Regions from separate parts of the Bacillus paramobilis genome, predicted to be linked through region 1. Evidence: riboswitches for the same ligand, from Rfam matches in the RefSeq annotation. Region 1 holds a riboswitch; the other holds the start of a gene.
What was found. Region 1 has a riboswitch for S-adenosylmethionine ahead of AABL52_RS02515 (methionine ABC transporter ATP-binding protein). Riboswitches for the same ligand answer to the same signal wherever they lie in the genome.
Positions count from the first base shown of each region.

Region 2: linked by a shared signal. The riboswitch ahead of AABL52_RS19695 (Na+/H+ antiporter NhaC family protein) and the one ahead of AABL52_RS02515 (methionine ABC transporter ATP-binding protein) in region 1 are both predicted to bind S-adenosylmethionine.

Region 1 covers NZ_CP151108.1:515,360-518,792, reverse strand. Annotated here, with positions in the region: gene AABL52_RS02515 (methionine ABC transporter ATP-binding protein) at 1-873, opposite strand, end outside; SAM riboswitch class I at 1,053-1,160, opposite strand; gene AABL52_RS02510 (hypothetical protein) at 1,286-1,630, opposite strand; gene AABL52_RS02505 (thioredoxin family protein) at 1,785-2,093, opposite strand; gene AABL52_RS02500 (toprim domain-containing protein) at 2,097-2,441, opposite strand; gene gcvH (glycine cleavage system protein GcvH) at 2,821-3,204, opposite strand; gene AABL52_RS02490 (arsenate reductase family protein) at 3,246-3,433, opposite strand, start outside.
Region 2 covers NZ_CP151108.1:3,859,003-3,862,435, reverse strand. Annotated here, with positions in the region: gene gltP (glutamate/aspartate:proton symporter GltP) at 1-521, shown strand, start outside; gene AABL52_RS19700 (DUF402 domain-containing protein) at 588-1,106, shown strand; SAM riboswitch class I at 1,227-1,332, shown strand; gene AABL52_RS19695 (Na+/H+ antiporter NhaC family protein) at 1,427-2,743, shown strand; gene AABL52_RS19690 (hypothetical protein) at 2,972-3,328, shown strand; gene AABL52_RS19685 (PspA/IM30 family protein) at 3,374-3,433, shown strand, end outside.

The sequences.
Region 1 (3,433 bases):
TTCTATATCACTGCGTTGCATTAATCTTTGAAGTACTGGTCTTTCTACAGCCTCACCGATAAACTGCAAACGAACTACTTTACCATCTGGATACTTTTCAATTAAGCTTTCAATCGTTTCATTTGTATCTTCAGAATCCGTTAACTGCTGTACAAATCGTTTCGTAATGTCTTTCTGCGGATTGCGAAATACATCCAGCACTGGACCCGTTTCTACAATCTTTCCTTTCTCCATTACCGCCACTCGATTACAAATCTTCCGAATCACATGCATCTCGTGTGTAATGAGTACAATTGTTAAACCGAGACGCTTATTAATATCTAATAACAAATCTAAAATTTGATCTGTCGTTTCTGGATCAAGAGCTGATGTTGCCTCATCACATAAAAGCACTTGTGGGTTGTTAGCTAATGCTCTTGCAATACCAACGCGTTGCTTTTGTCCTCCGCTCAGCTGAGATGGATACGCATCTCCTCTTCCTTCTAATCCAACAAGATGAATTAGCTCATCAACGCGTTTTCTTCTCGCCGCCCTATCAACACCTGCGATTTCAAGTGGAAACTCGATATTTTCACGTACAGTTCGTGACCAAAGTAAGTTGAAATGCTGAAAAATCATTCCGATTTCTTGCCTTGCCTTACGAAGTTCACTTCCTGTAATTGCTGAAATCACACGATTTGCAATTGTAATTTGGCCTGAAGTTGGTTTCTCTAGCTGATTGAATAATCTGATTAACGAACTTTTCCCAGCGCCACTATATCCGATAACACCAAATATTTCACCTTTGTCTATTTTTAAATTGGCATTATCTACAGCAGTGACATCACCGCTTTTTGCTTTATATATTTTCTTTACATTCTCTAATAGAATCATGGTGTATCACCCCTTTTTTATTTGGATCGACTCCGCAATTTTTTATGTTTAATGCGTGTAGTCCACCGTTATCACTACTTTTATTATTTGAATGTCCTCCACATTCAAACAATAAAAAAACCTTTCCGCTTTAGAGAAGCAGAAAGGTTTATATGCGTATATAACAACATTATCCCTCTCTCTCATCTCTCAAAGCATTTGCTTTGCAGGAATTGGCACCATTTCAACATAAGTTGACGGTTGCCGGGCTTCACAGGGCACAGTCCCTCCACCTCTCTTGATAAGAGAAATCAGATTACATTTTCGTCTGATTTGTAATTTATGAAATTGTCTATATTTTATGAATTGAATTGTATCAATATCCACACACCATGTCAACAGAAATTTTCGTAAAAAATGAACCTTCAGAATTTTAAGCGCCTACTGACATCGGTTTACATATATGAAACATCGATTCAACTAATAGCATCGTTCGATACGTTCCTGAATATTGTACACGTCCATCGTTCATTAACATTTGCAACCTTACATTTCCGTTCACCAATTGTTTTACATCTTCTTCATCTACACAAACGATTTGTTCCGTTCCTCTTTCCTCATGTAGCAGCTCTATATAATCCCTTGAAATTTGTAGCGAACAACTTTCATCTCCAAAACGGAAATTAACAGTTTTTTCTCCTTGTCTTAAAAGCGGCTCTAAATGATATTGACCATTAGCGTAATTTACAAATGATTGCAGCAAAGAATATAATTTCACCCTAAATCACATCCTTCATATCACTTTCTATTACACATACCATTCCCTCTCACTAAAGAGCAATCCTGTTACTTTCGCTCGACAAATACTGTAACCACCCTGCATCTCGACATATTTCCCGAGAAATATGTCGAGGCGGCAAAAACTTTGCCGCCTACTTTAATTCCGTATATAAATATTCAACCGAATGAAATGCATATATCTTCTTCATGAGTGTCCCATTTTCAAAAACAAGTAAACACGGTACACTTTCGATTCCATACTCTTTCGCTAAATGCGGAGCATAATTTAAATCTAACATTCCAATTTTGAGGTCTTCAATTGTCATCTCAACAACTGTTAACATCTTTTTTGCTAATTGGCATGTTCCACACATTGGAGTATATACATATAACACTGTTTTTTCTTCGTTCTCTATTAGGGCTGTTGCTTCGGCTCCTGTCCAGTCAATCACTTCTATCATTCCTTACCGTAAATATTCTGTATAAACGTCAATGTCAGCTCCCCATAATACATTTGCTAAGTGTGAAGATGGCGCAGTTGCCACTTCTCGGTACGAGCGATCAATATAAATATGCTCAGCTTGCGGAAATTCTTTTCGAAACTGTTTCCTTAACTTTTCTCCAGCATCATCAGCATCCACTAGTACATACACTTCCTTATCAAAAAACTGATCAATGAGCTCATCCATTTTCGACAAACCAATTGTACCATTTGTACAAACAATTTCCACCGGTTCACGAATAATAGATTCAATCTTTCTTCTATCTGATTTACCTTCTACAATAATGACTTTTTCTACATAAATCATATGTCATCACCCGATCACCATATACTATACAACCTTTAACTTAGTATATATTATATTCGTTATTTTCATGTTGTTTCCTGTTTATTTTTGCAAAAGAAAAGCGCAAGCGGCTCGTTCAGAACAAGAGGGCATTGGAACTCTTGAACTAGAGGCGCTTTTTGCCTCAAGTGAAAGAGTGAAATGACCGACTGTTCTAGCCGCTGGAGCTAGATCATAAAGAAAAGCGCAAGCGGCTCGCTCAGATTACGAAGCCCCATGAAACCTTACCGAAAAACATTCATTCCCATAATAGCTTATTCAATTGCACCCGATTTTAAATGTATTATGTAACACAAAATAAAAAAGGACAGCACAAAGGCTGTCCTTTAGTCGACTATAATTAGTCTTGGTTTGTCATTTCTGCATATTTTTCTGCAGTTAATAACTTCTCAACTTGGCTTGCATCAGAAAGTTCAACTTTAACCATCCATGCACCCTCGTATGGAGATTCGTTAACAAGTTCTGGTTGGTCACTTAATTCTTCGTTTACTGCTACAACTTTACCACTTACAGGTGCGTATAACTCAGAAACTGTTTTAACAGATTCTACGCTTCCGAATGGCTCGTCAGCTTCGATTGTTGCACCTACTTCAGGAAGTTCAACGAATACGATATCGCCTAGCTCACCTTGTGCAAAGTGAGTAATACCGATAACAACTTCATTACCTTCAGTTTTTACCCATTCGTGTTCTTCAGAGTAACGTAAATTATTTGGAATGCTCATGACTGTACCTCCAGTGAATGTATTAATTATGTAAAAATACCTTATTGGTACTTTTTCCACACACTTTCAAACTGCTCTTCGTTAAAACCAAGTGTTACATTCGTTCCATTTGTTACGATTGGACGTTTAATCAACATGCCATCAGATGCTAAAAGCTCGTACATTTCGTCTTCACTTGCATCCTTTAACTTATCTTTCAGACCAAGTTCACGGTAACGCATTCCACTTG
Region 2 (3,433 bases), 1.9 Mb from region 1:
TCCAATTCTTTAAGATTTTAAAAGACGAATTGATCTTAGCATACTCTACAGCAAGTTCAGAAACAGTTTTACCGAAAATCATGGAGAAAATGGAGAAGTTCGGTTGTCCGAAGGCAATTACATCTTTCGTTATTCCGACAGGTTATTCATTTAACTTAGATGGATCAACTTTATATCAAGCAATTGCGGCTATTTTCTTAGCGCAAATGTACGGTATTGATTTATCCATTACACAACAAATTACATTATTACTTGTATTAATGCTTACATCAAAAGGTATTGCGGGTGTACCTGGCGTATCATTCGTTGTATTATTAGCGACACTTGGTACAGTAGGTATTCCAGCTGAAGGTTTAGCCTTCATCGCTGGTATTGACCGTATTTTAGATATGGCTCGTACAGCAGTTAACGTTGTAGGTAACTCTTTAGCGGCTGTAGTTATGTCTAAGTGGGAAGGTCAGTATGACGCTGAAAAAGGACAGGCCTATTTGAAAGAGATTTCTAATAAGCAAGCAGCTTAATTATAATTTGAACAAGCTCTCACATAATATGTGGGGGCTTTTCTATATAGAAGGGAAGCGGACGTAATGAAACGTAAATATGGTGACGGTTCTTCGTGGAAGCGACTAATAGAGAAAGATTATACAGTTAAGCAAATAGAAGAAGGAATGCTAGGAATACTGGAAATAAAAAAGGTGAAAGAACCTAGTTGTAAAGAATATGATGGTAAGGAACTTTGTATTGCAGGGAATCAGTTTACGTGGATTCAATATTTCATAGACGGGAAAAACTTTGCGATTACAGCTATGTTAGATGATCAGAAAAAATTAGTGCAATATTATATTGATGTGGCGAAAGAATATGAAATAGACGATCGTGGTTTACCTTATTTTGATGATTTATATTTAGATGTAGTGTTATTACCGAACGGTAAAATGTATATATTGGATGAAGATGAGTTAGAGGATGCTTATAAAAGTGGCGATGTTACAAAAGAAGAGTATGAGTTAGCTTGGTGCACTACGAAATGGATAATAGCTGCAATAAAAAATAGTGAATTTTATTGGATTTCAATATTGGAAGAAGAAATCAAAAAGTTAAAATGATTGTTGTATTCAAATTTTTGCATAATTACCAAAAAAATCTATACAAAAAATAATTGACTTTTGTTTTGTAAGCGAGTAAAGTTAGGGAAGAAATTATTATTAAAAAATAAATATGAAACCTTCTTATAAAGAGAGGCGGAGGGACTGGCCCTACGATGCCTCGGCAGCGGACTCGATTTCAGAGTGCTGTGCCAAATCCAGCAAGCATGTGCTTGAAAGATGAGAAGAGCGTTTCTTATAGATGTATAAGACCTCTTCTCATTGGAAGAGGTCTTTTGTTATTCATTAGAAAAAGGTTGAAACTAGGGAGAGATGGTACTTTGAAAGAAACGAGAGGAAATGGTTTGGCTTTATTACCACTGGGGATATTTTTGGCGCTATTTATTGGTTCTGGAATTATTACAGGTGATTTCTATAAATTGCCGATACTTGTAGCAATTTCAATTGCTGTAGGGGTCGCTTTAGCAATGAATCGTAAAGAAAGCTTTAATGTAAAAGTAGAACGATTTGCTAAAGGTGCAGGGAACCCAGATATTATGATTATGGTTCTAATATTTGTGCTTGCAGGAGCATTTTCTGAAACAGCAAAAGGGATGGGCGGCGTTGATTCTACAGTTAACTTAGCGTTATCCATTTTGCCGCAAGGATTTATCGTAGCTGGAATTTTTGTTATAGGGGCATTTATTTCATTAGCGATGGGAACTTCAATGGGAACGATTGCTGCATTAGCACCAATTGCTGTAGGGATTAGTGGGCAAACTGATATCTCCATTGCACTTACGATGGCTACTGTTGTTGGTGGAGCGATGTTTGGTGATAATTTATCATTTATTTCAGATACAACAATCGCAGCTGTACGTTCGCAAGGAACAGAAATGAAAGATAAGTTTAAAACGAACTTTTTAATTGTATTACCAGCAGCGGTTATTACAATTGTACTATTAGTAATCGTTACCTTAGGAAGTGATACGCAGATTAAAGCGCATAGCTTTGACTGGATAAAGATTTTACCGTATGCAGGAGTACTTATTACAGCGTTACTTGGCTGGAATGTACTTATCGTGTTAACTGGTGGGACAGTACTATCAGGCGTTATCGGTCTTTTAGATGGAAGTTACACGTTAGAGAGTTTCTTTAAAAGTGTAACGACTGGAATGGGCGGTATGATGGAGTTAGTATTACTTGCTATTTTAATTGGCGGTATGGTCGAACTGATTCAATATAATGGTGGCATTCAATATTTAATGAATATTTTAACGCGTAACATTCGTTCGAAAAAAGGAGCAGAGTTCGGTATCGCTGGCTTAGTAAGTATGACGAATATGTGTACAGCAAATAATACGATTTCTATTATCTTTACAGGTCCGCTTGCGAAAAACATTGCAGATCAGTATGAAATTGATCCTCGTAAATCAGCGAGTGTATTAGATCTTTTCTCATGCTGTGTGCAAGGGTTAATCCCGTATGGTGCTCAAATGTTAACAGCAGCAGGGTTTGCGGCGTTATCTCCGATTGAATTGTTACCATATGCGTTTTATCCAATCTTAGTTGGAGTATGTGGAATCATTTCTATATTAATTGGTTTCCCGAGGTTTTCTAAAGTGGCGGGAAAGAAAGAATATCATAAAACAGCATAATGAAAAATGAAGTTTATGCATAGCAATGAAAGCCGTACAGAGAGTATTCTCTGTACGGCTTTTTATGTGCAATAAAAGAGTGAAACATCCTATCCAATCGTAGTTTTTGCACAAGGCTGAATGCGACTCGGTCTTAAGTCTGAGTTAAAAACGGTTCTTAAGCTCGTTATGGAAAGATGAAAAAATAGTTAAGATAAGAGTATCAAATCGAAGGGAGGCAAGCACAAGATGAAACAATTTCTAGCGTTTATCGCGGCTGGTATTTTAGCTTTAATTGCTCTTGGCAGTCTTGCTGGTATTATAGGGTTCGCAATTGGAGCAGGAGTTGTGTACTGGAGCTATAAATCATTTGTGCGAGCACAATCATTTTTTGGAAAGTTAGCTTGGGGTATTGTTGGTTTGATCGGCTTGTCCATCGCCCTTTCTCATTCCCCAGCACTAATCGGTATCGCAGCATTAGTAGTTTTATACTACGGATATCGTGAGTGGAAAAAAGAAAAAAATGTAGTTGTTGATTCTGCACCAGAAAGTTCTAAACCATATAGCAACTTTGAAGATGAGTGGAACAAGTTAATGAAAAACTAATAAAAATCAAATCAAATTTATAAAGTAGAAGAGAGGAAGATTATAATGAAACAATCTTTATTCGGACGTGTACGCGATGCAATTTTAGCAGATTTTCATAATGTG